Regions from separate parts of the Pseudomonas sp. EA_5y_Pfl2_R50 genome, predicted to be linked through region 2. Evidence: predicted binding sites of a transcription regulator. Region 2 holds the regulator's gene; each other region holds the start of a gene.
What was found. Region 2 encodes FliA, which starts transcription of late flagellar genes. Its sites were predicted from a motif close to CTAAAGTTTNNNNNNNNNNNGCCGNTAA; they were not measured.
Positions count from the first base shown of each region.

Region 1 (10,327 bases), on a different contig from region 2:
CGAGGTGGTCAGAGATGCCGAGAACGATCTTGCTGCTGTCCCACTTTGGGATGCCCCACATATCGATGATTTTGGCGTCTGTTACTGACATGACAGCTCCTTAAATTCCGCAGTTTTACTTCGGTCGCACAACGTCTACACGGGTGGGCGAGAGGGCCGTCCCTCCCGGGAATCCCGGCTTGCCCTTGCCGACAATGACCCCGCCGCCCCGTTCAATTTCTGGGAACGCTTGTTTTTGATTGCGTGTCAGTGGTGCTGTTTCGGAGGCTTTGCATTCGACACAGGCAATATCCCCGTTCGAGTCTCTGCCAATCATATCGAGACGGGTTCTCGTGCCGCTCTCTGTTTTGATTGTGACCTGTTGAGCTGACTCCTCCATTTCTTCGGAGAACCCGTCGTAAGTCTTGTCTTCGAACTCAGCCCCAGCAGCCTTGTTCTTCTCCAACTGCGTACTGAGCACAATGTAGATGGGCTCAAGTCCCGCATCAGCGGGAAACCAGATAATTGCATCCTGGAATTCGGGGGGATGCTTTGGATTTGCCAGTACGGTGTCAGATTGTGCGGTCGGCGGATACACCCACACCGGGGGCAAATATGGGGCGCCCTCAAGTGCAGGAATACCCAATACACCATCGGAGTTCGCCGCTGGCGTCCAAGTAAGCCCAATGCCGCTGCCGATGTCAGCAACGTAGTTCTCGCCATCCTTCGTTGCCTTGATGACAGGGACATTTTCCCAGTCCCTTTTACCTCCTGTGTAGAACCCGTAAGCGTTAACGGAGCCATCCGGCAGGGTCTTCACGTTGACTCGTACGCGCGTGAGGCCAGCATCAAGTGTGGCGTATTGATCGTTTGTGTAAAAAGCACTGTCGGGGGCAATGCTGGTGTTCGGCATTAGTAGTGCGATGGTGCCCACGGCGGCTCCTGCCGCAACGGCTCCAGCACCTTCCAGCAAGGTCAGTGCGAGTGAACCACCAAGACGTTCAGCAATTGCACTGACAGTAGCAGACCCGCCAACCAGCTGCAGTTGGGTGCCTTGGGCGGTAATCGCAGCCCCTGTTCCAAGCACAGCCCACAGTCCGTAGTCGGCCAGTTTCTCAACAGGCACAAAACCGGATGGATTGCTGTGGTTGATTATTCCGTCAGGGAGGTTACAGCTCTTGGCGAACACACAGCCCACGGTTTCGGGCTTCGCCTCTTCTTTCGAGGGGATGTCTTTGTATTCCGCCCAACGCTGGGCATAGATATCAACAGGCTCTACACCCTTGTTGCGGTAGCCCTTCGGAGGGTTGGGTACGTATCCGCTCACACTGAGCTTCCTTTTCGTCCTTGGAGAATCCCGGCTCATAGCTGGGGCAGACTGACGTTACCTGGAAGCTCAAGCGCTGGCTGTAGGGCAATTCCCAAAAACTGCAATACCTGATCATCGGTGAACACCAGCAAATGGCCGCCCGCCGAAAACGAGAAAAGCCCTGCAAGCGTGAACCTGCCGAGCTTCTCGGACGAGACAACAGGCACAAAAAAGCCGACATCACTGTCGGCTTTTTTGTGGGTCACTGCTTCGGCGCGGGGGCCGGGGCAGTGGGCGGTGGAGTGGCTGGCGCCGCACTCCCCGGTTCCGCCGGTTTCGGTGCGGCGTCGTCGAACAGGTTCAGGCGTTCGCGCAACTCGTGTGCCGGTACCGGTTGCTGATCCGCCGGCAGAGCGTTCGGATCGACCGGCGCTGCCGGAGCGGCGTCGTTCTGGCCTTGATCCTCCGGTTTAGCCGCGTCGGCACCTTGCGCGCCTTCGATAGCGGCCTGGGCCTTTTTGGTCAGCACGACGATATCGATGCGACGGTTGACCGGGTTGAACGGGTTTTCCCGGTCAAACAGCGCCGACGAGGCATAACCGACGACCCGCGCCACTTGCGCGTCCGGATAGCTGCCGGCAACCAGGGCACGACGGGCCGCGTTGGCGCGGTTGGCAGAAAGCTCCCAGTTACCGAAATCGCCGGTGCCGGTGTAAGGCTTGGCGTCGGTGTGGCCGCTGATGCTGATCTTGTTCGGCACCGCTTTGATGGTGTCAGCCATGGCCAGCAGGATGTCTTCGAAATATGGCTTCAGGCGTGCAGAGCCGGAGTCGAACATCGGCCGGTTCTCGGCGTCCATGATCTGGATGCGCAAGCCGTTGGGCGTGATCTCGAAGAGGATCTGATCCTTGAATTTCTGCAGTTGCGGGTTCTCGTCGACCTTGTTCTGCAGCTCTTGCAGGAGCAGTTCCAGGCGTTCCCTCTCGACCTGTTCGGCCATGCCTTCGACCTGTTCGGTATCGATGGTGACCTTGTCCGGTTGCGGCTGGGACTTCACCTCAGGGTTGAGGGTGTTTTCCGGCGCCAGGGTCGGCGTACCACCCAAATCGATGATGTACGGCGTGCCGCTTTCGGAAAAGCCGACCGGGTCTTTGAAGTAACCGGCGATAGCGATCTTCTGCTCCGGCGTCGCGGTGGACAACAGCCACAACACCAGAAAGAACGCCATCATCGCCGTGGCGAAGTCGGCGAAGGCGATTTTCCACGCCCCGCCGTGATGCCCGCCGGCTATGCGCTTGACGCGCTTGATGATAATCGGCTGATTATTTTCCATGTCTTAGCGACCGCGAACGGCTTGTTCCAGCTCGGCAAAGCTTGGACGGTGGGCCGGGTAGAGCACCTTGCGACCGAACTCGACCGCCAGCGATGGCGGCATGCCGGAAGCCGAAGCCACCAGCGAAGCCTTGATGGCTTCGTAGACGTTCAGCTCTTCCTTCGCATCGTGGGCCAAAGAATGTGCCAACGGGCCAAAGAAACCATAAGCCGCGAGAATACCGAAGAAGGTACCGACCAGTGCCGCACCGACGTGCAGGCCGATGGACTTCTGGTCACCGTCACCCAGAGAAGCCATGGTCACCACGATACCGAGTACCGCCGCGACGATACCGAAACCGGGCATGCCGTCGGCGATACCGTTCACTGCGTGGGACGGGTGTTCAAGGTCTTCCTTGAGGCTGTACAACTCCATGTCGAACAGGCCTTCGAGTTCGTGCGGGGCCATGTTGCCAGACGACATGATGCGCAGGTAATCGCAAATGAACGCGGTCATGCGCTCGTCTTTGAGCACGGCCGGATACTTGGCGAAAATCGGGCTCGCGGCGGCGTCTTCGATATCGCCTTCAATGGCCATCATGCCTTCGCGGCGGCTCTTGTTGAGGATCTCGTAGATCAGGCCAAGCACTTCCAGATAGAACGTGTGGCTGAAGCGGGAACCAAACATGCTCAGGGACTTCTTGAGCACGTGCATGGTCATATAGCCAGGGTTGGCCTGCAGGAATGCACCGAGTGCGGCACCGCCGATGATCAACACCTCAAAAGGCTGAATCAGGGCGGCAATCTTGCCGTGGGAAAGCACGTATCCGCCGAGCACGCTCGCGAATACGACGATGATGCCGATAATTTTAGCCATAGGTAGAAAGTACTTACTTAAGTCGGGTTCAAGGTCATATTCGGAAGTTAAAAAATCTCTTCTTCTACTTATCGGCAAAACTGCGCCAGACTATAGCCAGTTCAGGCGAAAAGCCAATTTAGCCCATGCCGGGCGCGTCTACAGTCAGTGAAGATCCCGTCCAGACATGGCTAATGAAACGAACGTCCCACACGCTAGACCGACCACGCTCGACGGCTGGGTCAAGCTCCTCGACAGCGTCCGCCTGCCCGTGCCGCAAGAGGCTCACGACAAGGTTTGCCGGGCGATCCGCGACAACCGAAGCTCGCTGCGCGACATTGCCGACCTGATGCAGGACAGCCCCGCGCTGGCCTTGAGCGTCATCCGTGAGGCGAATCGTCACACCCACGGCAACATGAGCGCGCCAGCGGAAAATCTCGAAGTCGCAATCACCCGCCTCGGCCTCGCCCGCACCGAAGAACTGCTCGCGCGCCTGCCTGCCCAACCGCAGATGCAAATTCCCAAGGCCCTGCGCCAACTGCAGATGATCAGCCAGCACGCCACGCAACAGGCCAACGGCTTTTTCGCCAGTCGTCTGGCGCGGCTGTGGCAGGACATTCATTGGGGCAGCCTGCTGTTTCTGTCGCCGCTGTGGCCGCTGGCGCTGACGTATCCGCAATTGCTTGAAGAGTGGGAGCTGCGGGTGATTCACAAGGGCGAATCGGCACGCGTGGTCGAAAAGCAACTATTCGGCGTGCGCCTGCTGAAAATCGCTGAGGCGCTGGTGCAAGCCTGGCATCTGCCGATCTGGGTGCAGCAGGGCTATAAATTGCTGCTCAGTGAACAGCGCGAACTGGTGAAAGTGCTGCGCATCGCCCGGGACAGTGAACACCCGCTGCGCCAGCAAAACCGCCTCGACGATGACCCGACCCTGCGTCGCTGGCTCAACCAGCCGGCCAACACCGTGCTGTTGGCCAACGGCCTGGCGCTGTCGGCTCAACAGGCCTGGGACAGTCCGCACAGTGAGCGCTGGCAGTACCTGACAAGCCTTTATCTGCAAGTCTCGATGGACGAAGTGCAACAACAACTGCACCAGCAGGCTGCCAACAGCGCACGCCTGCATGCAATGCCGGATCTGTGGCACCCCGCGGTTTCGCTGTTGTGGCCTTGGGGCACGCGCCGTTTGCCGGCGGGTATGTTGCCCGCCGCTGCGCCAACCTCGGAAGATCTGACGCAATGGCGCCGGCAATGCGCTGAACTGCTCGCCGAACCGAGCCGCTTCACCAATGCCATGAGCCTGACCGTCGCCGCTCGCGATGCGCTGGTCGCCAGCGGCATGCGCCGGGTGATGATCCTGATGGCCGACCGCACGCAATCGAGCCTGCGCGTGCACCAGATCCACGGCTTACCCAAAGAAGCGGCTGCCTTGAATTTCGTCGTCGGCCAGAGCAAGGTCCTGCAACGACTGCTCGCGCAACAGGCACAGGTTCGCATCACGCCAGAGAACGATGCGCAATTTTCCGCCCTGCTGCCTGCGAGCCTGCGCACACTGTTTCGTGGCGAGCATCTGTTCCTGCGTTCACTGGTCAACAATGGCCGGGTGATCATGATCGTCGTCGCCGATCAGGGCGGCGGGCCGTTCGCCGACATTACCGTACAAGCCTTCGGTAAAACCGCGCAATGCGTTGAAAAAGCCCTGCACAGCTTTAGCAGCCGTGGCCGATGAGGCTGCGCTACAATCCCCCCCTTTGTGCTCTGGAGACCTCACATGTCTGACTTCTCTGGCTTGCCGCTCGTCATCGAACCGAGCGACTTGCTTCCTCGGCTTGAGGCCAGCAACCTGATTCTGGTGGACCTGACCAGCCCCGCCCGCTACGCCGAAGGTCATCTGCCCGGTGCACGCTTTGTCGACCCGAAACGCACCCAGTTCGGCCAGCCGCCGGCGCCGGGACTGCTGCCGGCCAAAGCGGATCTGGAAGCATTGTTCGGTGAGCTGGGCCATCGCAAGGACGCGGTCTACGTGGTTTACGATGATGAAGGCGGCGGCTGGGCCGGACGCTTCATCTGGCTGCTCGACGTGATCGGTCACGACCAGTACCACTATTTAGACGGTGGTCTGCCGGCATGGCTGGCGGATGGCATGCCGATGTCGATCCAGGTACCCGCGGCCGTCGGTGGCCCGGTGCCGTTGACTTTGCACGAGGAGCCGACGGCGACCCGTGAATACCTGCAAAGCCGTCTCGGTGCTGCCGATCTGGCGATCTGGGATGCGCGCGGGCCGCTGGAATACTCCGGCGAGAAAGTGCTGGCGGCCAAGGCCGGACACATTCCCGGCGCAGTCAATTTCGAATGGACGGCGGGCATGGACAAGGCACGTCAGCTGCGCATCCGCACGGACATGCCGCAGATTCTCGAAAACCTCGGGATCACCAAGGACAAGGAAATCATTACTCACTGCCAGACCCATCACCGGTCGGGCTTCACTTATCTGGTGGCCAAGTCCCTCGGTTATCCGCGGGTCAAGGGCTACGCCGGTTCCTGGGGCGAATGGGGCAACCACCCTGACACGCCTGTCGAGATTCAAGTTTCCAAGGACAACCAATGAAAGAGCGTCTGTTTATCCTCAGCCAGTACCTGCTGCCTCATCACCTGCTGTCACGTCTGGCCGGCTGCATTGCCGAGTGCCGCGTGCGCTGGTTCAAGAATGCCTTCACCCAATGGTTCGCCAAGCGCTACCAGGTGGACATGTCGCAAGCGCTGGTCGAAGACCTGACCGCTTACGAGCACTTCAATGCGTTCTTCACCCGCGCCCTGAAAGACGGCGCGCGTCCGCTGGACGAAACCCCGGGCGCGATCCTCAGCCCGGCCGATGGTGCGGTCAGCCAGCTCGGCCCGATTGAGCATGGCCGGGTGTTCCAGGCCAAGGGCCACAGCTTCAGCGTGCTGGAACTGCTCGGCGGTGACGCGGCCAACGCCGCGCCGTTCATGGGCGGCGACTTTGCCACCATTTACCTGTCGCCGAAGGACTACCACCGCGTGCACATGCCGCTGGCCGGCACCCTGCGCGAAATGGTCTACATCCCGGGCCGGATCTTCTCGGTCAACCAGACCACCGCTGAAAACGTCCCGGAACTGTTCGCCCGCAACGAGCGCGTAGCATGCATTTTCGACACCGAACGCGGGCCAATGGCCGTGGTGCTGGTCGGCGCAATGATCGTCGCTTCGATTGAAACCGTGTGGGCCGGTCTGGTCACGCCGCCGAAACGCGAGCTAAAGACTTTCCGCTACGACGAAGCCGCACGTGCGCCAATTCACCTGGAAAAAGGCGCTGAACTGGGCCGCTTCAAACTGGGTTCGACCGCCATCGTGCTGTTTGGCCCGGATCAAGTGAAATGGGCTGAAGAGCTGGTCGCCGGTTCACCCGTGCAAATGGGTCAAGGCCTGGCGCTGCCAAAAGCCTGATTGATCGTCTGCGGGGGCCGCCTCAGGCGCTCCCGCAGATTGCCTCATTTGCTGCTATGGTTTTTGGCATGAGCCAGACCATTTCCCCTCCACAGCTGCGCGCCCCGACCCCGAGTCAGCCGCGCCTGTCGTTTTGCGAAGCCAACCCGCGCGACCTCAAGCGCTGGATCGCCGGCCTGCCCAAGGCCAATATCGGCGAAACCGCCCGCCTGCTGTATCAGGGGCTGGGTGAACTCAACCAATTGCTCACCCCCAGCGACAACCGCCTGCACTTGCTGGAGTTGCTGCGGCCCGAGGTTTACTTCGTCTGCCAGCACCTGGAGCGACACTTCCTGCATCAGGCGATCATGCTCGATGAGCGTTCACGCAAGATCAGCAATCTCTGCCAGGCCCTGCAAAGCCATCTGGCCATCGGCTACAAACAGATCGTCCTGCGGATTGCGCCCAAGTACGCCAAGGATCGCGCCGCACTGGTCGGCATGGCCCTGCAACGCGCCGTTCATGCGATGAAAAGCCAACTGCTGCGCGCCACGCAGTTGTACAGCTCGCCGCCGGAGCATGTGTGGTTCGAGTTGCATCAGCTCTATCGCACCGCCTGCGAACTGCAGCTGCAACAGCGCCGGATAAACGACGATCTCGCCAGCCTCACCACCGAACTCAGCGTTGAACAGACCTACATCGCCGCGCTGCTGCTGGGCAGCGCCCGTTGCAATCAGATGCGGCAGAACCAGATCGCGCGCCTGACCGAAGTGCTGGAACCGTGGAGCGCCCTGCTCAAGTTGCATCCCGGTCGCCCTGGCGACGGTCTGTTTGCGATCAGCCCGCAAATCGATGCCGGTCCACGTTATCGCAACATGTTTCGCAGCGAGCAACAGCCCGGATTACTCGGTTTCGACCCGCAGGCGCTAGTGAACGCCATCGAAGCGCATCTGGGGCAAATGGATACGTCGACACCGTTGCCGGTTCCGACCGGGCTCAGCGTCGACACCCTGCAACATCTGCATGCCACTTGGGGGCAGGCAGCCGAGCGCAGTTTTCAGCGCACCGTGGGTCAGGGCGATCTGACCGTGTGCGTCGGGATGAGCGCCCTGCACTTCTACCTCGGCGGGGAACGCAGTTTCAGCGAACTGCTGAAACACCCCGGCGCCCGCGCGGCGAACTTCAGCAACGCCGTCGCCAAGGGTGAAAAGGACAGCTGGAGTCAGGCGTTCGACGCGGCGCCGCAGAACAGCGAGCAATTTTTGCCGTATGAAGAAATCCAGTACGACCACTTGGTTGAGGACGAAAACACCAGCGACAGCACACCGCACTACCCGACTTACGCCTTACCGGTGATCAACCACAGCCCCGGTGGTTATTGCCTGGCGTGGCCAAGCGAGGTCCCCGCCGAGTTGCAGGCCGGGGAAATGCTCGGGATTCAGGACAGCGTGAGCCTGGGCTGGAGCATCGCGGTGATTCGCTGGATTCGACAGGTGCGTGGTGGCGGCACGCAAATGGGCATTGAGCTGGTGGCACCCCATGCCCAGCCCTGTGGCCTGCAACTGGTGCGCTCGCGAGACGATCACAGTCAGTATCTGCGCGGGCTGCTACTGCCGCAAATCAGTGCGATTGATTTGCCAGCAACCCTGCTCGCGCCACGCTTGCCGTTTCAGGAAGGCCATAAAGTGCTGATCAATACCCAGGGCGAAAAACACCGCGCCGGGCTGGATCGGCGGGTGGCGAGTACGCACAGTTTCAATCAGTTTGCTTATCGCTCGCTGGAGGCCGCACGGGATGGCGGGAGCGAGGAGGATTTTGATTCGTTGTGGAAATCGCTCTAGACCGAGGCGTGCCCTTCGCGAGCAGGCTCGCTCCCACATTTGAAATGCATTTAACTGTGGGAGCGAGCCTGCTCGCGAAGAGGCCAAGTCAAGCGATAGAGAACTCAGAGCTGCCCGTCACGATCACGGAAACCCAGCAAGTACAGCACGCCATCCAGACCCAACGTCGAAATCGCCTGCTTCGCTGATTGCTTGACCAGCGGCTTGGCGCGGAACGCCACACCCAGCCCGGCAATCGCCAGCATTGGCAGGTCATTCGCACCGTCGCCCACGGCAATGGTCTGCTCCAGACGCAAGCCTTCCTTGTGTGCCAGTTCTTTCAACAGGTCGGCCTTGCGCTGCGCATCGACAATCGGCTCGATGGCCACGCCGGTGCACTTGCCGTCGACCACTTCCAGTTCGTTGGCGAACACATAGTCGATGCCCAGTCTGGCCTGCAACTGCTTGGCGAAATAGGTGAAGCCACCGGACAGGATCGCGGTCTTGTAACCCAGGCGCTTGAGTTCGGCGAACAGGGTCTCGGCGCCTTCGGTCAGGCGCAACGAAGCACCGATGGAGTCCAGCACGCTGACGTCCAGACCTTTGAGCAAGGCCAGGCGCTCTTTGAAGCTGGCGCGAAAGTCCAGTTCACCGGCCATGGCGCGCTCGGTGATTTCCGACACTTGCTCGCCGACACCGGCCGCCTTGGCCAATTCGTCGATGACTTCGGCTTCGATCAGCGTCGAGTCCATGTCGAACACCGCCAGGCGCCGGTTGCGGCGGAACAGCGAATCTTCCTGGAAGGCGATGTCGACGTTCAACTCCTGCGCGACGCTGAGGAATTCAGCGCGCAGGGCCTGCGGATCAGCCGCTTCACCACGCACGGAGAACTCGATGCAGCCCTTGCCCTTGTCCGCCGGAGTGTCCAGCGGCATTCGACCCGACAGACGGTCGATATGGTCGATGTTCAGGCCGTATTTGGCAGTGATCGAGCTGACGGCCTGCAATTGGCCGGCGGTCACTTTGCGCGTCAACAGGGTGACGATGTGGCGTTTCTTGCCCTGATTGCCCACCCATTGCTGGTAATCCTCTTCGGACACCGGGGTGAAACGTACCTGCTGATCGAGTTCGTAGCCTTTGAACAGGATGTCCTTGAGCACGGACTTGCCTTGCTCGGAGTCGGGAATTTCAACCAGGATGCCGAACGACAGGGTGTCGTGGATCACCGCCTGACCGATGTCGAGAATGTTCACACCACCTTGTGCCAGAACGCCGGTAATGGCTGCCGTCAGACCCGGACGGTCGACTCCCGTGATGTTAATCAGGACGATTTCGCGCAACGCGCACCCCCGCAACTGGAAAAAAACCGCATTCTACCCACTTTCAGTGACCATCGGGCACCGCGAGCGCTTTGCCGGTCTAGGGCCTGTCGCTATACTGCGCGTCAACTTCACGGACAAAAGAGCCGAGCTCAGTGAACCGGCCCACGCCAGTTAAAACCGATAACTTCTTCCTGCTGATCTTCCGTGCACTGCGCCACCGCCGTGTACCGATTGCATTGCGCATTGCCAGCCATAACGTGATCCTGGTCGCTCTGGCCCTGGTGATCTA
Region 1 covers NZ_CAXAPT010000002.1:402,173-412,499, reverse strand. Annotated here, with positions in the region: gene AACY19_RS05055 (DUF6572 domain-containing protein) at 1-91, opposite strand, end outside; gene AACY19_RS05050 (S-type pyocin domain-containing protein) at 116-1,306, opposite strand; gene AACY19_RS05045 (hypothetical protein) at 1,342-1,554, opposite strand; gene motB (flagellar motor protein MotB) at 1,551-2,621, opposite strand; gene motA (flagellar motor stator protein MotA) at 2,625-3,476, opposite strand; gene AACY19_RS05030 (HDOD domain-containing protein) at 3,643-5,181, shown strand; gene rhdA (thiosulfate sulfurtransferase) at 5,224-6,060, shown strand; gene asd (archaetidylserine decarboxylase) at 6,057-6,917, shown strand; gene AACY19_RS05015 (molecular chaperone) at 6,986-8,737, shown strand; gene serB (phosphoserine phosphatase SerB) at 8,842-10,056, opposite strand; gene AACY19_RS05005 (AhpA/YtjB family protein) at 10,191-10,327, shown strand, end outside.
Region 1: motA (flagellar motor stator protein MotA) is a predicted target of FliA. The motif match lies at 3,545-3,572, and genes of this name have one in related genera.

Region 2 (10,327 bases):
TTACAAGCGTTGCGGGCTCGCCGGGTGCATCCTGACTAAACTGGATGAAACGGCAAGCCTGGGCGAAGTGTTGAGCCTGGCGATCAGTCATGAATTGCCGGTCGCGTACCTGACCGATGGCCCACGGATTCCGGATGATTTGCATCTGCCGCGCCGCCATCAACTGGTCAGCCGTGCCGTCAGCGTGCAAATGCAGGAAGAACCCAGCGAAGAAGCCATGGCCGACATGTTCGCTGATATCTATCACAGCCCGACCAAGCAGGTAGGCTGAGGTATTCATGAACAGTTTTTGTACCTACATCGATGGTCTGCCATGCATTGTTCCGGTTGTGAACGCGCAGCCAGTAATGTGGCCTCCGTCTATGCAAGACAAGGTAAAGAAATAACATGGGCAGCATGCATCCCGTACAGGTGATCGCGGTGACCGGCGGCAAAGGTGGCGTCGGGAAGACTAACGTGTCAGTGAACTTGTCTCTGGCGCTGGCAGAGCTTGGCCGTCGGGTCATGCTGCTGGACGCTGATCTGGGGCTGGCGAACGTCGACGTTCTGCTGGGGCTTACCCCGAAACGCACACTGGCCGACGTCATCGAAGGCCGTTGCGAACTGCGCGACGTGCTGTTGCAAGGCCCCGGCGGTATCCGCATCGTGCCGGCCGCTTCCGGCACGCAGAGCATGGTGCACCTGAGCCCGGCGCAACACGCCGGCCTGATCCAGGCATTCAGCGACATTGGCGACAATCTCGACGTGCTGGTGATCGACACCGCTGCGGGTATTGGTGACTCGGTAGTCAGTTTTGTGCGCGCCGCCCAGGAAGTGTTGCTGGTGGTTTGCGACGAGCCGACTTCGATCACGGACGCCTACGCGCTGATCAAGCTGCTCAACCGCGATTACGGCATGAACCGCTTCCGCGTCCTCGCCAACATGGCGCAGAGCCCGCAGGAAGGCCGCAACCTGTTCGCCAAGTTGACCAAGGTCACGGATCGCTTCCTTGACGTGGCCCTACAATACGTCGGCGCCGTGCCTTACGACGAAAGCGTGCGCAAGGCCGTGCAGAAGCAGCGTGCCGTCTACGAAGCCTTCCCGCGCTCCAAGTGCGCGCTGGCGTTCAAGGCGATTGCACAGAAGGTCGATACCTGGCCGCTGCCGGCCAACCCGCGCGGCCATCTCGAGTTTTTCGTCGAGCGTCTCGTGCAGCAAACCGCAGGGCCTGTGTTATGACCGCCAGTGGCATGAATCTCTACAAGAAGTCGGCACGTGACGCGCAGTACGAACTGATCGAGCGTTACGCACCATTGGTCAAACGCATTGCCTACCACTTGCTGGCACGCTTGCCGGCGAGTGTGCAGGTCGAAGACCTGATCCAGGCCGGCATGATCGGCCTGCTCGAAGTCTCGACCAAATACGACGCCAGCAAAGGCGCCAGTTTCGAAACATACGCGGGCATACGAATCCGCGGTGCGATGCTCGATGAAGTGCGCAAAGGGGATTGGGCGCCACGCTCGGTTCACCGCAATACCCGTATGGTCAGCGACGCAATTCGCTCAATTGAAGCTAAAACCGGCCGTGACGCTAAAGATCACGAGGTTGCAGCCGAACTCCAATTGAGTCTCGACGATTACTACGGGATTTTGAATGACACCTTGGGCAGTCGCCTGTTCAGTTTCGACGACCTGTTGCAGGACGGCGAACACGAAGGGCTGCACGAGGATGGCGCGAGTGCTCATCTTGAGCCGTCACGCGATCTGGAAGATGAACGCTTCCAGGCGGCGCTGGCGGACGCGATTGCCAATTTGCCGGAGCGTGAGCGACTGGTGTTGGCGCTGTACTACGACGAAGAGCTGAACCTCAAGGAGATCGGTGAAGTCCTTGGCGTCAGTGAATCGCGGGTCAGCCAGTTACACAGCCAGTGCGCGGCCCGTTTGCGGGGGCGTTTGGGGGAGTGGCGAGCGCGCTGAAGGCAGTGTGGGGACACTGCGAACGAGGCTGGTGCGGTGATGAACGGCACCGGTCTTGCTCTGTTGTGCTCCAGACAGTCTTCGAGTGCTGCGCCGATTGATTGAAGTGGCGCGTCCAGGTGCTGGGCGCGTTTAAGACTGCTTGGAGGTCGAATTGAACAAAGACATGAAAATCCTCATCGTTGATGACTTCTCAACGATGCGGCGGATCATCAAGAACCTGCTGCGTGATCTTGGGTTCACCAACACCGTCGAGGCCGACGATGGCACCACTGCCATTCCGGTGCTCAACAGCGGCAGCATCGACTTTCTGGTAACGGACTGGAACATGCCGGGCATGACCGGTATCGACCTGCTGCGTCACGTGCGTGCCGATGAAAAGCTCAAGCACCTGCCGGTACTGATGGTGACCGCTGAAGCCAAGCGTGAGCAGATCATCGAAGCCGCTCAGGCCGGTGTGAACGGCTACGTGGTCAAACCTTTCACGGCTCAGGCGCTGAAAGACAAAATCGAGAAGATTTTCGAACGCATCGGCTGATGAACGCGCGGGGGAGCTATGGAGCATAAAGAATCTTCACAGGGCGATTTCGAGTCGACCCTGAAAAAACACGCGGTCGAACTGGTCGAGAGCCTTGAAAAAGGCAGATTCGGTGACGCGGTGCAACTGATCCATGAGCTCAATCAGACCCGTGACCGTGGCCTGTATCAGGAAGTGGGCAAGCTCACGCGTGAACTGCACAGTGCGATCGTCAATTTCCAGATCGATCCGCACATGCCGCAGGCCGAGGAAGTGTCGCAAATCACCGACGCCACCGAACGCCTGGGCTATGTGGTCAAGCTGACGGAAGCCGCGGCCAACCGCACCATGGATCTGGTGGAAAGCGCCACGCCGGTGGTCAACGGTCTGGCTGATGAAGCCCAGACCTTGAGCGCCGATTGGAGTCGCTTCATGCGTCGCGAAGTCGGGGCTGAAGAGTTCCGCGAGCTGGCGCGCCGGGTCGACGGTTTTCTGTCACGCAGCAGCACGGACAACCGTGAAGTGTCGAGCCATCTCAACGACATCCTGCTGGCCCAGGATTACCAGGACCTCACCGGTCAGGTGATCAAGCGTGTGACCCAACTGGTCACCGAAGTCGAAAGCAATTTGCTCAAACTCGTGCTCATGGCCAGTCAGGTCGACCGCTTTGCGGGCATCGAACATGACCGCGCCGCGATGCTTGCAGAAAAAGATCCACAAAAACATCTCTCGCAGGGTGAAGGTCCGCAGATTCATGCCGATAAACGAGAAGACGTTGTGTCCGGTCAGGACGATGTGGACGATTTGTTATCCAGCCTCGGATTCTAGTGTTTTGGAATTTTAGGTTTTTTGGGTTTTTAGACCTGTAGGAGCACCCCATTAATGAGCTTCGGCGCCGATGAAGAGATCCTTCAGGATTTCCTGGTTGAGGCCGGCGAGATTCTTGAGCAACTGTCCGAACAACTGGTCGAGCTGGAAAGCCGCCCGGATGACGCAGATCTGCTCAACGCAATTTTTCGCGGTTTCCACACTGTAAAAGGGGGCGCCGGCTTCCTTCAGCTCAACGAGCTGGTGGAGTGCTGTCACATCGCCGAAAACGTGTTCGACATCCTGCGTAAGGGTGAGCGGCGCGTTGATGCAGAACTGATGGACGTTGTCCTCGAAGCACTGGACGCGGTGAACAGCATGTTCAGCGAAGTCCGCGAGCGTGCTCCGATCACCGCTGCCACCCCGGAACTGCTGGCCGCCCTGGCGCGTCTGGCCGAACCGCAATCGGCGGACGAAGCCCCGGCTTCGCCAGTGGCCGAGATGATCGAAGAGCTGGTCGTCGAGGGCGATTCCGGCGATTCCGGCGACATCACCGATAACGAATTCGAACAACTGCTGGATTCACTGAACGCCGTCAAGGCCGAAGCCGAAGCCCCGGCAGCTGCTCCTGCGCAAACGGCCAATGAAGCCGCTAGCGATGAAATCACCGACGCCGAGTTCGAGTCTCTGCTCGATCAACTGCACGGCAAAGGCCAGTTCGCCGTTGATGCGGTAGTCCCGACGGCGGCCGCTCCGGCAGCACCGGCAGCACCGGCGGCAGGCGACAGCTCGGACATCACCGACGACGAATTCGAAGCCCTGCTCGATCAGTTGCACGGCAAAGGCAACTTCGCCGTTGAAGCGCTGGAGTCGGCCATTGCCTCGGCACCGGCTGCGCCAGCCGCTCCGGCCGCCGCCGCTGCCGGCAGCGATCTGATCTCCGATCACGAATTCGAATCGCTGCTCGACGAATTGCATGGCAAAGGCAAGTTCTCCGAAGTCGGCGCCGCCACGGCGGGCAGTGCTTCGACGGTTGCCGCGCCAGCCGCCAAGGCACCGGCTGCCGCTGCGCCAGCGAAGCCCGCCGCCAAGCCTGAGCCGAAAGCCGAAGCGCCAAAACCGGCCGCTGCCGCACCGGCTCCGGCCCGCGCCGCCGCGGCACCGCCACCGGAAAAACCGGCGAGCGAAGCCGAGACCACCGTGCGGGTCGACACCGCGCGTCTCGACGAAATCATGAACATGGTTGGCGAGCTGGTACTGGTGCGTAACCGTCTGGTGCGCCTGGGTCTCAACAGCGGCGATGAAGCCATGTCCAAGGCCGTGTCGAACCTCGACGTGGTCACGGCTGACCTGCAAACCGCGGTGATGAAGACGCGGATGCAGCCGATCAAGAAGGTCTTCGGGCGCTTCCCGCGTCTGGTTCGCGACCTGGCGCGTCAGCTCAAGAAAGAGATCAACCTGGAACTGGTGGGTGAAGAAACCGACCTCGACAAAAACCTTGTCGAGGCCCTGGCCGACCCGCTGGTCCACTTGGTGCGCAACGCGGTCGACCACGGCATCGAGTCGCCGGAAGAGCGCGAAGCGTCGGGCAAGGCCCGTGGCGGTCGCGTGGTGCTGGCCGCCGAGCAGGAAGGCGATCACATCCTGCTGTCGATCTCCGATGACGGCAAAGGCATGGACCCGAACGTCCTGCGTTCCATCGCGGTAAAACGCGGTGTGATGGACAAGGACGCGGCTGATCGCCTGAGCGATACCGAGTGCTACAACCTGATTTTCGCCCCCGGTTTCTCGACCAAGACCGAGATCTCCGACGTGTCTGGCCGCGGTGTCGGCATGGACGTGGTGAAGACCAAGATTTCCCAGCTCAACGGTTCGATCAATATTTACTCGACCAAGGGCCAGGGCTCGAAGATCGTCATCAAGGTGCCGCTGACCCTCGCGATCATGCCAACCCTGATGGTCATGCTCGGCAACCAGGCGTTTGCGTTCCCGTTGGTCAACGTCAACGAAATCTTCCACCTCGACCTGTCGACCACCAACGTGGTGGACGGCCAGGAAGTGGTGATCGTGCGGGACAAGGCGCTGCCATTGTTCTATCTCAAGGGCTGGCTGGTCCGCTCTGCCGCTCACGAAGAGCAGCGCGAAGGCCATGTGGTGATCCTTTCGGTGGGCACTCAGCGGATCGGCTTCGTCGTCGATCAACTGGTCGGCCAGGAAGAAGTGGTCATCAAGCCATTGGGCAAAATGCTGCAGGGCACTCCGGGCATGTCCGGCGCCACCATCACCGGTGACGGCCGCATCGCTCTGATTCTCGATGTTCCAAGCATGCTCAAGCGTTACGCCGCACGGCGTATTTGAATCCGGGGCAGCGGGGCGATCACGCTCCGCTGCACCTAATGGAGTGTTTATGGCAGTCAAAGTCCTGGTGGTGGACGATTCGGGTTTTTTCCGCCGCCGCGTCTCGGAAATTCTTTCAGCAGATCCGAGCATCCAGGTTGTCGGCACGGCAACCAACGGTAAAGAGGCGATCGATCAGGCCCTGGCCCTCAAGCCGGACGTGATCACCATGGACTACGAGATGCCGATGATGGATGGCATCACGGCGGTGCGGCACATCATGCAGCGCTGCCCGACCCCGGTGTTGATGTTCTCCTCGCTGACTCACGAAGGCGCCCGGGTGACCCTGGATGCGCTGGACGCCGGCGCGGTGGATTTCCTGCCGAAGAATTTCGAAGACATCTCCCGTAACCCGGAGAAGGTCAAGCAACTGCTGTGCGAGAAGGTGCACAGCATCTCGCGCAGCAACCGGCGTTTCAGTGCCTACAGCGCACCGGCGCCAGTGGCTGCACCTGCACCTGCGCCGACCCCGGCGGCATCAAGCTTCAGTAGCCACAGCACCAGCGCGCCGGCACGTCCGGCGCCTGCACCGGCACCCACTCGCGCGCCGGCCGCCAGCGCGTCGTCGCCAGCGCCCAAACGCAAAGCCTACAAACTGGTTGCCATCGGCACCTCGACGGGCGGCCCGGTTGCTCTGCAGCGGGTACTCACGCAATTGCCGGCGAACTTCCCGGCGCCCATCGTGCTGATCCAGCACATGCCGGCGGCGTTTACCAAGGCCTTTGCCGAGCGACTCGACAAGCTCTGCCGCATCAGCGTCAAGGAAGCCGAGGATGGCGACATTCTGCGTCCGGGCCTGGCGTTGCTGGCGCCGGGTGGCAAGCAAATGATGATCGACGGCCGTGGCGCGGTGAAAATCCTGCCGGGCGACGAGCGTCTGAATTACAAGCCGTGCGTGGACATTACCTTCGGTTCCGCCGCGAAATCCTACGGTGACAAAGTTCTGGCGGTGGTGCTGACCGGCATGGGCGCCGATGGTCGCGAAGGCGCGCGTCTGCTCAAGCAGGGCGGCAGTTCGGTGTGGGCTCAGGATGAGGCGAGTTGCGTGATCTACGGCATGCCGATGGCCATCGTCAAAGCCGACCTCGCTGACGCGGTATACGGTCTGGACGACATCGGCAAGCACATCGTCGAGGCGTGTATCTGATGGATGTTTTAAGCCTTATCGGGATCATCATGGCGTTCGTCGCCATCATCGGCGGCAACTACCTGGAAGGTGGTCACCTCGGTGCGCTGGCCAACGGCCCGGCGGCGCTGATCGTGCTGGGCGGCACCATCGGTGCCGCGCTGCTGCAATCGCCGATGAGCGCGTTCAAGCGCGCCATGCAGATCCTGGCCTGGATTTTCTTTCCGCCTCGCGTGGACCTGGCTGGCGGTATCGACCGCGTGGTCAACTGGAGCCTTACCGCCCGTAAAGAAGGTTTGCTGGGGCTGGAAGGCGTGGCGGATGCCGAACCCGACAGCTACTCGCGCAAAGGCCTGCAATTGCTGGTCGACGGTGCAGAGCCGGAAGCGATCCGCAGCATCCTCGAAGTGGATTTCTACACGCAGGAAGCGCGCGACATCGAAGCGGCCAAGGTTTTTGAAAGCATGGGCGGCTATGCGCCGACCATCGGCATCATCGGTGCGGTGATGGGCCTGATCCACGTGATGGGCAACCTCGCTGATCCGACGCAACTGGGCAGTGGCATCGCCGTGGCGTTTGTCGCCACGATCTACGGTGTGGCGAGTGCCAACCTGATCCTGCTGCCCGTCGCCGCCAAGCTGAAGTCAATCGCGTTACGGCAGTCGCGTTATCGCGAAATGTTGCTGGAAGGCATTCTGTCGATCGCCGAAGGTGAAAACCCACGCTCCATCGAGTTGAAGCTGCAAGGCTTCATGGATTAAGGGAATAACCTCATGGCCCGTCGCAGGCATCAGGAAGAACACGTCAACCACGAGCGCTGGCTTGTGTCCTACGCGGATTTCATCACGTTGCTGTTCGCGTTCTTCGTGGTGATGTACTCGATCTCGTCGATCAACGAAGGCAAGTACAAAGTCATTTCCGAAGCGCTGATCGGAGTCTTTACCGATTCCGACCGTTCGCTTAAGCCGATTCCGATCGGAGATGAACGACCGAAAACCGTGACCCCGGCCAAGCCGCTGGTCAAGGACGCCGAGCAGGTCGACGCTGGCATCGCCGGGGCCAGCGATCCTTTGAAAAGCATCGCCGATGACATCAGCGCCGCCTTCGGCGACTTGATCAGTTCCAACCAGATGACCGTGCGCGGCAACGAGCTGTGGGTCGAGATCGAACTCAACTCCAGCCTGTTGTTCGGCAGTGGCGACGCGATGCCCAGCGACATCGCGTTCAACATCATCGACAAGGTGGCGGCGATTCTGAAACCGTTCGACAACCCGATCCACGTCGAAGGCTTTACCGACGATCAACCGATCCGCACCGCGCAGTACCCGACCAACTGGGAATTGTCCTCGGCGCGTTCGGCAAGCATCGTGCGCATGCTGGCCATGCAGGGTGTGAACCCCGGTCGCCTGGCTTCGGTGGGCTACGGCGAGTTTCAGCCGGTCGCCAATAACGCCACTGCCGAAGGCCGTGCGAAAAACCGTCGCGTGGTGTTGGTGGTGTCGCGCAATCTCGATGTTCGCCGCAGCCTCACGGGCACCGGAACCGCCAATGCGCAACCGGACGCCGCTTTGAAGCGTGCTGGCACACAAACTGCACCGACCCCGGTCAAGACGCCGGGACGCGAGAGTGCCGTCAATTCTCCGTCACCCGCATTAACACGCTGAGCTATGTCTCGGTCGAGCATATCGGCCGGGAGGAACGAACCGAATGAGAGTCTGGGCAGTCGCCAATCAAAAGGGTGGTGTCGGTAAAACCACATCTTCCATCGCTTTAGCCGGATTGCTGGCGGAGGCGGGCAAGCGTGTGGTTGTCGTCGACCTCGATCCGCACGGCTCGATGACCAGCTATTTCGGTTACGACCCCGACAGCCTCGAACACAGCAACTACGACCTGTTCCTGCACAGGGGCAGCGTGCCGCAAGGCCTGCCGGGGCAACTGCTGTTGTCGACCAGCGATGAGCGCATTTCCCTGCTGCCGTCGAGCACCGCGCTGGCCACCCTTGAGCGTCAGTCGCCAGGGCAGAGTGGCTTGGGTCTGGTGATCGCCAAGAGTCTGGCGCAGCTGTGGCAGGACTTCGATTACGCCGTCATCGACAGCCCGCCATTGCTCGGCGTGCTGATGGTCAACGCCCTCGCGGCGAGTCAGCAGCTGGTGATTCCGGTGCAGACCGAACACCTGGCTGTCAAAGGCCTGGAGCGCATGGTCAACACCCTGGCGATGATCAACCGCTCGCGCAAACAGGCGCTGCCGTTCAGCATTGTGCCGACCTTGTTTGATCGCCGTACCCAGGCATCCATGCATACCTTGCGCGTGCTGCGTGACAAGTTTCCGGACGAGATCTGGCAGGGTTACATCCCGGTCGATACCCGTCTGCGCGACGCCAGCCGTGCCGGTGTCACGCCTTCGCAATTCGACGGCAAGAGCCGGGGCGTGCTGGCCTACCGCGCGTTGCTCAAGCATCTGTTGGCGCAACAACTTGTTCCGCAGGTGGCGTGAGCATGAATCGCCCGGTCAAACTCACCTCGCGCCCGCAATTGGCCTTGCAGTCCTATCTGGAAGACCTGCTGCATGACGTTCCAGAAGCGCTGCCAGCGGTCGTTGCGGCGCAGCCTGACGTTGTGGAAAGCGCCGAGGCACTGGACGAGTTTCAGGCAGCGGTGCTGGAAGAGCAGGCGCGTGATGCGCAGAAAGCCGCCAAACCGGTTGCTGCGCCAGTCGCTGCCCCGACGCCGAAAGCGCCAGTGGCATTGATTGAAGAAACCCGCGCGCCAGTGTCGACCCTCGCGCCGCTGCTGCAAACCCAATTGCTGAAAACCGCGCTGGAACCGGCGGCGGTCGAGCCGGCTCCGGCTCCAGTTGCACCCGCGCCCGCGCCCGTCGAACAGACGCGGGTCCCGCCGCTGGTGGAAGTGCATCTGCCGCCAAGCAACACGCCGCCACCGGTGGACACCGATGGTCGTCCGGTCTGGGCTTCGGAAGCGTTCGAATGCCTGCTGTTCGACGTCGCCGGGCTGACCCTGGCCGTGCCGTTGGTGTGCCTCGGCTCGATCTATTCGCTGGCCGGCCACGAACTGACGCCGCTGTTCGGGCAGCCGGAATGGTTCCTCGGGATTCTGCCGAGCCAGGCCGGCAACCTGAAAGTGCTGGACACCGCGCGCTGGGTCATGCCGGATCGTTACCGCGATGACTTCCGTCAGGGCTTGCAGTACGTGATTTCGGTACAAGGTTACGAGTGGGGCCTGGCGGTGCATCAGGTCAGCCGCTCGTTGCGCCTGGACCCGAGTGAAATCAAATGGAGAAGTCATCGAGGTCAGCGGCCATGGCTCGCCGGCACGGTGATTGAACACATGTGCGCCTTGCTCGATGTCGCCGCACTGGCCGAGTTGATCGCCAGCGGCGGGGCAAAGCACATGTCCGGCAGTAAGCCGAACCACAAACCGACATAAACAGACACTACCGGCATCGATGTGCCGGAAAACGAAACATACACCGCTAGGGCGGTACTTCGAGGGGCTAGGGTATGAA
Region 2 covers NZ_CAXAPT010000013.1:112,698-123,024, reverse strand. Annotated here, with positions in the region: gene flhF (flagellar biosynthesis protein FlhF) at 1-271, shown strand, start outside; gene fleN (flagellar synthesis regulator FleN) at 388-1,218, shown strand; gene fliA (RNA polymerase sigma factor FliA) at 1,215-1,955, shown strand; gene AACY19_RS21560 (chemotaxis response regulator CheY) at 2,122-2,493, shown strand; gene AACY19_RS21555 (protein phosphatase CheZ) at 2,512-3,300, shown strand; gene AACY19_RS21550 (chemotaxis protein CheA) at 3,355-5,637, shown strand; gene AACY19_RS21545 (protein-glutamate methylesterase/protein-glutamine glutaminase) at 5,687-6,823, shown strand; gene AACY19_RS21540 (flagellar motor protein) at 6,823-7,563, shown strand; gene motD (flagellar motor protein MotD) at 7,576-8,466, shown strand; gene AACY19_RS21530 (ParA family protein) at 8,510-9,298, shown strand; gene AACY19_RS21525 (CheW domain-containing protein) at 9,301-10,248, shown strand; gene AACY19_RS21520 (chemotaxis protein CheW) at 10,323-10,327, shown strand, end outside.

Region 3 (10,327 bases), on a different contig from region 2:
GCTGTAACGCCTGTTCAAGCTGCCCGGCGAATGCTGCGAAGCTGTCGCTGCGGCCAACGTCCAGTTGCAGCATCACGGCGTTGCCGCCGAGTGCCTGCACTTCGCTGATCAGCGCCTGAGCTTCATCGGCGCGGCTGTGGTAGGTGCCAATGATGTCCACACCTTGGGTCGCCAGGTGCAGCGCGGCATTTTTTCCCAGGCCACGACTGGCGCCGGTGATCAGTGCGATTTTGCGGTTCATGGGACGTCCTCGATTGCGGTGAGTGGTGATGGATCAAAGTTTATTTATCCGCCTCATGGTGATAAACAGACTGAAAGCGGAATCACTGATCGGATCAGCCGAACAATCAACAGGTGACCCATGAACAAACTGGAACTGCTGCGCACCTTCGTCCGGGTCAGCGAGCTATCGAGTTTCACCCTCGCCGGCGAGAGCCTCGGTTTACCGCGCTCCAGCGTTTCCGAACATGTACAGGCGCTGGAAAACCTCCTCGGCACGCGTCTGTTGCAACGCACCACGCGCAAGGTGCAGGCGACGCAGGACGGTTTGGTGCTGTACGAGCGCAGCAAGGATTTGCTGTCGCACATGGATGAAATCGAAGGGTTGTTCCGCCAGGACGAGGCTTCGCTGACCGGACGCATTCGGGTCGACATGCCGAATATTCTCGCGCGACGCCTGATCATGCCGCGCCTGCCTGAATTCATGGCTCGCCATCCGAATCTGGAGCTGGAAATCAGCAGCACGGATCGCCGCGTCGATCTGCTCAGCGAGGGTTTTGATTGCGTGGTGCGCATCGGCGCGCAGCCGGATCAATCGGTGGTCGCGCGGCATTTGGGTGACTTCCCGATGATCAATTGCGCCAGCCCCGCGTATCTCGAACGCTACGGTGTGCCGCAGAGCCTGGAGGATCTGGCTCACCATCGACTGGTGCATTACGTCGGCGTGCTGGGTTCGCGTTCGGAAGGGTTTGTGTACGAGGAGGGCGGTCAGGTTAAACGCTTGCCGATGGCCGGCAGTGTCACGGTCAACAGCACCGATGCTTACGACTCGGCGTGCCTGGGCGGGTTCGGTCTGACCCAGGTGCCACGCACCGGCATGCAGCCGCATCTGGAAAACGGCGAACTGGTCACCGTGCTGCCGCAGTTCACGGCGCCGGCGATGGGCATTTCATTGCTGTATGCGCGGCAGCGGCATTTGCCGTTGCGGGTGCGGGTGTTTATGGACTGGCTCGGCGATCTGATTCGTTCCGCGCTCTGAACCTGGACACAAACCAATGTGGGAGGGGCAGCAATCAGGGGACTCAATAATCCCCGCGCTTGCGAAACGCCCAGCGCCCGGCAATCACGGTAAACGTCGCCACCAGCGCCACCAATATCCAGAACCCCTCCGGGTCCTGCGACAACGGCACGCCCCCGACATTCATCCCGAAAAAACCGGCGATGATGTTGATCGGCAGCGCCAGCACCGTGACCACGGTCAGGGTAAACAGCGTGCGGTTGCTCTGTTCGTTGAGGTTGGCGGCAATCTCTTCCTGGAGCAATTTGATCCGCTCGCCGAGGGCGGTGAGGTCGTTGATGATCAGCGCGAACTCCTCGGTGGATTTGCGCAATTCCTTCACGTCCTCTTTCTGCAACCATGGCGGCGGCCGGTTGAGCAGGCGCAGCAACGAGCCCGGTTCCAGCGCCAGCAACCGTTGCAGACGCACCAGCACGCGGCGGTTGGCACCCAGTTCGGCGCGGTTGGTCGACAGACGCGAGGAGAGCAATTCGTCCTCGACCAGGTCGACGCTCAGGCTGGTCTTGCGCACGATTTGCGTGAGCACTTCACCCTGATCGCGCAGCAAGTGCACAAGCAATTCCGAAGGCGAACGGAAGCGCTCGCCGGCCTTCACCGACGAGCGCAATTTGTCCACCGAGTGCAGCGGTTGCAGGCGAGCGCTGACGATCAATTTGCTGCGTACACAGACCCACAGCGTCGACACATCCGACGACACCATGCTGCTGAGGTTGAACACCACGTCATTGACCACCGCCAGCAATGCCGAGTCGACGTGCTCGATGCGCGTTGACCGCGAGCCTTCGTGCAGCGCCTCGAAAAATTCTTCGGGCAATTGCAGATGGCTTTTCATCCAGCGCTCGCAGGCGGCGTGTGCCAGGTTCAGGTGCAACCAGAGGAATTCGCCGCTGTCGCTGTCTTCCTGCAAGCCGCGCAGGGCGGTCGCCGAATCGACTTCACGACCGCGTTCACCGGGCCGGAAACGGAAGCCGTAGAGCAGGCCAAACAGATCGGGATCGCGATGGCTGGTATCGAGGCTGTGATTCATGGAGGCTCGCTGCGAGGAGGACGTCAGGGGTGGATTTTCAGATTCACCTGTGCCGCATGATCGCAATGCCACATGACGTTTGTGTGACAGGAAAGTGGCGTGAAATCAGCGCCTTGCCGATGGTCGGATTTTCTTCAAGAAGCACTCTGGCGCGCCGATCACAGGTGAGTTAGCTTGCGCGCCATTGGCCTTGCGCCAAGGTTCGCCGACAGGGAAGTCCGACCCATTTTTCACGTCCGTCCCGGGCGTACCTCACCCCTGTCATGAGTACCTGCGATGCTGCAAAAATCCCTGAGAGCGCAAATTCTCGCCCTGCTGAGCGGTAGCCTGCTGGCGGTGCTGTTGATCGCGCTGGCCTGCTTTCATTTCCTGTCCAACGGCGTGCACAGCTACAGCCAGTTGATCGCCGGTCCGTTGCACACTTCGCAACTGATCGACGAAGCCAACCTGCAATTCAAGGTGCAGGTGCAGGAATGGAAAAACGTTTTGCTGCGCGGCAAGCAGCCAGCGGATCTGAGCAAATACTGGGGGCAGTTCGAAGACCGCCAGCGTGATGTGCAGAACATCCTCGGTGAGCTGGCCAGTCAGAAAGGCATCGAGCCCAGCCTGAAGTCGCGCATCGAACGTCTGCGCCAGGAACACCGTCAATTGGGCAGCGCTTATCAGAAGGGGCGTGATGCCTATGTCGCTGCTGGTGGCGATCCGACGGCGGGCGACGCGGCAGTCAAAGGTGTCGACCGCGCCACCAGCGATCAGATGAGTGAACTGGTTGCAGAGCTGCGCAAACAGGGCACTGAGCAGTCGGCGTCGATCAGCGCCGAGGCCGACCGCACCGTGTGGCTGGGGGTGTTGGTGATGCTCGCGTCGGGCCTGCTGATCGGCCTGTTGAGCCTGTGGCTGGTCAACCGCAACCTGGTGGAGCCGATTCGCAAACTGATCGATTACGTCACCCAACTGAGCCGCGGCAAACTGGCCGAACGGGTGGTCAGCGAGCGTCAGGATGAGTTGGGCAACCTCGCTGCCGCCGCTAACACCCTGCGAGATTTCCTTGCCGACACCTTCACCCGTTTGCAGCGCAGCGCCAGCGATCTGGACAGCGCCAGCGGCGAGTTGAATGCCATCGCCACGACCATGGCCGGGGGCACTAACGAGCAGTTCTCACGCACCGATCAAGTGGCCACGGCAATGAACGAAATGTCCGCCACCGCGCAGGAAGTCGCCCGTCACGCGGCGGACGCAGCGCGCGCCGCCGATGATGCCGATCAGTCTGCACAGCAGGGTGAGCAGGTCATGCAGAGCACCATTCACTCGATCACGCAGATGCGCGGTGAAATCGCCAATACCGCGACCGTCATTCGTCGTCTGGAAGCGGACAGTGGTCGTATCGGCAAGGTGCTGGAAGTGATTCGCGGCATCGCTGAACAAACCAACCTGCTGGCGCTCAACGCTGCCATCGAAGCTGCCCGCGCCGGTGAGGCCGGGCGTGGTTTTGCCGTGGTGGCTGATGAAGTGCGCAACCTCGCGCAGCGCACGGCGGAGTCGATCATCGAGATCAACCAGATCATCCAGAACGTGCAGACCGGTGCGGTGGACGCCGCGCAAGCGATTGAAAGCGGCCAGGCGCGCAGCGATGAAAGCGTCGAACAGGTGACCCAGGCCGGCGCCATGCTGGAGCGCATCACCCACGCGGTGGAAGCGATTCGCGACATGAACCGTCAGATCGCCACCGCCGCCGAAGAGCAGACGTCGGTGGCCGAAGACATCTCGCGCAACCTGACCGAGATCACCTCGATTGCCAGCACCAACCTCGACAATGTGCAGCGCACCGAGAGTGCCAGCCAGAACCTGCATGGTTTGTCCGGGCAATTGAACGAAGTCACCGCGCGCTTGAGCGCCTGACGGAGTGAATGTGTACCGGTTCGGATACCAAGTCGGTACACAGTCGCTCTCAAATTGAGGCAGTGGCCGCCGATGGCCGGTTATTCATAACCGGCATTGGAGCCATCTCATGGTCAGCATCACGTCAGTCTCGATCAACCAGACCGTCACCACGCCCACCAGCAAAACCGCGATCACCGACGTTGGCGACGACACTTCGACCAGCACCACCGCCAGTACCGGCGTGGCGGCGGACACCAGCAAGGTGAGTGCCGGTGGCGGCGCGGCGCCGGCGGGCGACAGCAGCTCCAGCAGCAGCGAAGAATCGGATTCGGTGAAGGAACTGCGCAAGCAGATCGCCGAACTGCAAAAGCAGTTGCAGGAACAACAGCAAGCACTGCAAGCCGCCCAGGCCAAACAGGAAAACGCCGACGCCAAGGCTGCCGATGTGGCGGCCGCACAGGCACAGATCACCGCGACGTCGGCCTCGCTGCAAACCGCTACCGCCTCGTTGTTACAAGCATTGCAGGATTCCGACAGCAGCACCTCCGGCTCGCTGGTCAGCACTTCGGCCTGAGCATCGCCGCAATCCCTTGCAGGACTGAGTCTGCTGGCGAGGGCGGCGTGTCAGTCAACCTTGTAGAGACTGACAGAAAACATTCGCGAGCAAGCCCGCTCCCACAAGGGTTTATGTCAGGCATGAAAAAGCCGCACGATCTTTCAATCGTGCGGCTTTTGGCTGTGCGGTCAATCAAGTGTCTTGCTTGTTGCTCAACACTTTGCCGGTCGTGGCATCGAAGTCCACATCGAACTCTTTGCCGTCAGCGGTTTTCAGTTCAACTTCGTATTCATAACCGTTGAAGTGATTGTCCAGGTCGGTATCAGTGATGGTCGCGCCCGGGTGCAGTTTCAGGGCTTCGGCATTCATCGATTCCAGCGACTTGATCTTGCCGGACTTGACCAGTTCAGGGATCTGATCGACGCGCACATCAGCCTGGGCCAGGCCAGCGGTGAGGGTCAGGGCAGCGGCGGTAAACAGGGCAGTCAACGTTTTCATCGGTTCATTCCTTGGGTAACTCGTTTAAGTGGCCTCAGGTTATCCCGCGCAACTTAACTCACCCTTAAAACCCCGCATCCAGACAAAACGGGCAAGCCCTGCACCTGCACAGAACCTGTGGGAGCGTGGCTTGCCCGCGATGAAGTCGCCTCGATTTCAGATCAGAAACCGTTTTTCTTCAATAGCTGATCAACACTGGCCGATGCCGGGCGTTTATAAAACTTCAACAGTTCGCTGGCGCGGTTGGTGAAGATGCCGTCGACACCGGCGGCCATGACTTTCTCGAAGTCCACCGGCTCGTCGACGGTGTAAACGTGAACCAGCATGCCCTGTTCGTGGGTGTACTGATTCATCCACGGTTTGACCAGATCCGAATAACTCTGATCGCCGTCATGGGTCAGCTTCGCCGAGGGGCCAGTGCCGATTGCCCCCTGGGCCTTGGCGTAATCCACCCATTGCTTGAATTCAGCTTCGGACTTCGGCTCCTGCTTGCCGTAGAAAACGTTTTTGTCCTTCTCGCCGGACTCGGCAAAGGTCACCTGAGACTTAGGCTCCATGCCGCCCGCACCGACCCACAGCAAGAGGATTTTCGGGACTTGCGGCATTTCCTTTTGCAGCAGTTCGAGACTGTTTTTATCGAAAGTCTGCAAGATCACCTTGCCTTTGCCTTGACCCACGCCCAGCGCACTTTTCGCCAGCTTCGAACCGGTTGGGCTCAGCCAGCCGCGATCCTGCAGTTTTTCTTTCAGGTCGTGCTCGATGCCGGGAAACAGTTGCGGCTCTTTGGTCTCGATGTACAGGCCCGGCTTGTGTTGTGGGTTGGCTTGGGCAATGTTGATGACTTCATCGAGGGTCAGAATTTTCAGCCCGGCGTAGGACGGGCGTGCGCGATCCGGGTACTTGGCGTTGAACCAGCTGCCAGCGTCGAGGGTTTTCAGTTCGGCCATGGTGAACGCGGTGGCCGGGCTGTCCTTGCGCTCCGGGAACTTGGTGGCGACGTCGGTGGTACGTTGCAGATTGTCGTCGTGAAGGGCGAACAGCACGCCGTCCTTGCTGCGCTGCAAGTCCATTTCCAGGTAGTCGGCACCCAGGTCGCGAGCCAGCGTGTAGGAGGCGGCGGTGGATTCCGGGGCATCGAACGACGCGCCACGGTGGGCGATCACCGCCGGGTGCGGGATGCCGTGCGCCGCAGCGACGGCGCCCGTCTGAGTGGCGGCGTGCGCTTGACCGAGACCGAGCAGCAGGCTCAGGACGAGGGCGCTTTTGGTGAAAGTGGCGGGCATGGTCGAGATCCTTTCGCAGGGCATTTTCAAAGACGTACCTTTTAACAAGTGAATCGATTGCGTGCTATCGCCAGACCGACATAAACGTATTAAAAGCGTTTTTTCCTGCACTTTTGTGGCCCGGTTTGCAGTACGCTTGCCCACGGCAGACGCTCCGGCAGAGGGCGCGCCGTTCAACTGCCCTGCGTGTAAACCATCGATCATCTTTCGTGAGGTTTACCATGCGCATCACCTCCCAACTCATCTGCCAGGCCGCCGACGACCTCAAGGGCTTTGTCGGCCTCAATCGTAAAACCGGCCAATACATCGTGCGTTTCAGCGAAGACTCGTTCGGCATGGACGTGGCGGACGACGGCATCATTCCCACCAGCGAATTTGTCTGGGCACCGACGACCGGCCAGACCATGACGCTGAAGCGCGAGTTGATTCAGTTGTTGCTGGATCAGAATATCGATGACCGGATCAACATCACCGAGCCGTTGCGCGTTTATATGAGCAAGGTTGAGGTGCCCGAGATCGAGGCGATGCGCAGTCTGGTGCGGGGCTGAGATTATCTGTGACCGTGCGGGCCTCTTCGCGAGCAAGCCCGCTCCCACAATGGATGTGTGATCGACGCAGATCCTGTGTGGGAGCGGGCTTGCTCGCGAAAGCGGCCGAAAGCTCACCGCCCGGTTGATTGCTCGAACCGATACTCCCGCTCAACCCGGCACACCCGCGTATGAAAAGCCGAATACCACTCCGAGCGCCCACGCTGTTGAATCACTCGATGTTCAGGATGCTGCCGCCAAGCCAGAATCGCCGCTTCACTTTCCCAATACGACACGGTGATTCCTACGCCATCCGTCCCACGAACCGACTCCACACCCAGAAACCCCGGTTGCTCACGCACCCACTCGGCCATGCGCTCAGCCGCCTCGGTATAACCGTTGTCACCCTCGGTTCGGGTCGAAGTGAAAATCACCGCAAAGCAAGAGGTCATCAACGTTGCTCCGCGCAAGCTTCGACAAAGGCCCGGACCAGCGGCGGCGTCAGACCCTTGAGCGCGGCGCGTTCCGGTTGAAATAACGTGGCGACAAAAAACGGATGATCCTTGAGTTCGATTGCGCGCAAATCCCCTGACGAATCATGACCCACGGCCTGTAGCTGATCATTCAAAAGCGCGGCTTCGAATAGCCGATTCACCCCGAACCGGCAGCGATAACCTTCACGAATCTGCGACGTTTCATACGCCTTGGCGATCAACGAGTTCGACACCAGGTGAATGCTGTCCACGGCCTCGACCAGCGAGCAGGTCAGTGGTGAGAGCACTGCGCGCGCGGAATCGGGCGATGTCTCACCATGTTCTGCGTCCATCCAGCCCAGCACGTTGCGGGAAAACTCCAGCACCGCATGCTGAAAACCGCCGCAGGTGCCGAGGAAAGGGCGCAGCTGTTCGCGGGCAAACCGAATCGCCCGTAGCGCACCGTCTTCACTTCTGTAAGGGCTGGCCGGCACGCACCAGAAACCGTCGAAAGGGGCGAGCGGCGTATCGGCGCGGATCTGCTCGGTGGCCAGCCATTCAAATTGCACGCTCAGATCAAAGTGTTCTGCGACTAGCCCAAGAGCCACAGGGATGGCTTGGTGCGCAGTGACCTGCGGGTCGTAATCGCCAATCAGGGCTATACGAATGCTGCGATTTTTCATGGCGGTTCCCTGCACTTGTTGATTGATGGGGCTCACTATAGATTGGCGTTCACGCACTCAATATGGGCGTTTTCCCAAGTGATCAATGCAGCAACGCACTATCGGCTCGACTACCCGGATCTGGCGCTGATCCTCGCACTGGTGCGTGGCGGCTCTCTGGCCCGGGCTTCACAGCTGTTGAAGGTTGATGTCTCGACGGTGTTTCGCGCCGTGCGCCGGCTCGAAGCCGCCCTCGGTCAGCAGTTATTCGAAAAGAGTCGCGCCGGCTACTTGCCGACGACGCTGGCGCAAACGCTGGCCGAGCAGGCCGAACGCGCAGAGCAGGCACTGGAGGCGGCGCGGATTGGCGTGGATCGGGGCGCGCAGGTGGTCAGCGGTACGGTACGCCTGACCTGCACCGACTCGGTGTTGCAAGGTTTGCTGCTGCCGGCACTGGCGCAATTCATGCCCAACTACCCGGCTCTGACCATCGAGCTGAGCACTTCCAACGATTTCGCTAACCTCAGTCGTCGCGATGCAGACATCGCTTTACGTCTGACGCGTACACCACCCGAGCACTTGGTCGGACGGCAACTGGCGAAGATTTCCTACCGGGTCTGCGCCAGTGCGCGTTATCTACAGAACGTTGATCCGTCGGCTCTGAGCACACTGACCTGGATCGCCCCGGATGACTTTCTGCCCGATCACCCGACCATCGCCTGGCGCCGGCAACACTTGCCCGGTGTGACTCCAGGTTATCGCTGCAACAGCATGTTGTCGGTCACGGAACTGGTGCGCGCCGGCCTCGGTGTCGCGGTGCTGCCGGACTTTCTGATCAGCGATGGCCTGCAGGCCTTGAGCGAGCCGTTGCACGGTTACGACACCGCGCTGTGGCTGCTGACCCGTCCGGACTGTCGGGCACTGCGTTCGGTGGTGACATTGTTCGATGAACTCGGGCGGGCGTTGCGCTTGTCGTGATCATCGTGTGGCGGCGGGCCTTTTCGCGAGCAGGCTCGCTCCCACACAGGATCAACGTCGATCACAAATCCATTTGTGGGAGCGGGCTTGCTCGCGAAGGCCGCGGCGCGGTCTGCCAGCCTTCAACTCGGCGCCCGCTCATTGGCAAACATGCTCACCGCATCCACCGCTTCACTGGCGCCATCGCGAATCTGCAAAATCACGGTCCCCGCCTGATTGGCCAATTCAACTCCCTGAGCCGCGCGCCCCCGGGTGCCGTCCATGCTTTTGATCGCCTGACGGGTTTCGTTCTGGATCAGGCTGATCATGCTGGAAATCTCCGCCGTCGAACCGCTGGTGCGCGCCGCCAATTGTCGTACTTCATCGGCGACCACCGCAAAACCACGACCCTGCTCACCGGCTCGCGCGGCCTCGATGGCGGCGTTGAGTGCCAGCAGATTGGTCTGGTCAGCAATCGCGCGGATGGTATTGACGATGGTGGTGATCTGTTCGGAGCGCTCGCCGAGTTGCGCAATCAACGTCGACGATTCGCCAATGTTCTCGGCAATTTCGCGCATTTCGCTGGCAGTTTGCTGGATCACCTGGGTGCCTTGCTCGGCAACTTTGCGGGTCGCCACCGAGATGTGATAAGCCGCGCTTGCGCTGCGCGCATCCTGTTCGTGCTGCTGGACGCGGGCGGTGACGTCCGAGGCAAACTTGACCACTTTGCACAAACGTCCGGCGGCGTCGTAGACCGGGTTGTAGTTGGCTTCCAGCCATACCGTTTGCCCGCGTTTATCCACCCGTTCGAACAGGCCATGGAAGAACTCACCCTGATTCAAACGTCGCCAGAAATCCTCATAGGCACTGCTGTTGACCAGTTCCGGCGTGCAGAACAAACGGTGATGTTTACCCCGAAGCTCGGCGACGGTGTAACCCATGCGCGTCAGAAAATTCTGATTGGCCGTGAGGATATTGCCGTCGACATCGAACTCAATGACCGCCATTGCACGGTCGATGGCCTGCAGTTTTGCGTTGGCTTCGCTTTCCTGCTGCATTTTTACGGTGACGTCCATCGCGTACTTGACCACTTTCACCACGCGGCCAGAACCATCCCGGATCGGGTTGTAACTGGCTTCGAGCCAGATCGGCTGGCCCTTGCCGTT
Region 3 covers NZ_CAXAPT010000003.1:419,646-429,972, forward strand. Annotated here, with positions in the region: gene AACY19_RS07775 (SDR family NAD(P)-dependent oxidoreductase) at 1-241, opposite strand, end outside; gene AACY19_RS07780 (LysR family transcriptional regulator) at 362-1,258, shown strand; gene AACY19_RS07785 (transporter) at 1,302-2,324, opposite strand; gene AACY19_RS07790 (methyl-accepting chemotaxis protein) at 2,601-4,223, shown strand; gene AACY19_RS07795 (hypothetical protein) at 4,333-4,779, shown strand; gene AACY19_RS07800 (PepSY domain-containing protein) at 4,954-5,259, opposite strand; gene AACY19_RS07805 (glycerophosphodiester phosphodiesterase) at 5,421-6,542, opposite strand; gene AACY19_RS07810 (DUF2025 family protein) at 6,764-7,090, shown strand; gene AACY19_RS07815 (antibiotic biosynthesis monooxygenase family protein) at 7,204-7,521, opposite strand; gene AACY19_RS07820 (CTP synthase C-terminal region-related (seleno)protein) at 7,521-8,225, opposite strand; gene AACY19_RS07825 (LysR family transcriptional regulator) at 8,241-9,182, shown strand; gene AACY19_RS07830 (methyl-accepting chemotaxis protein) at 9,305-10,327, opposite strand, start outside.
Region 3: AACY19_RS07790 (methyl-accepting chemotaxis protein) is a predicted target of FliA. The motif match lies at 2,458-2,485, and genes of this name have one in related genera.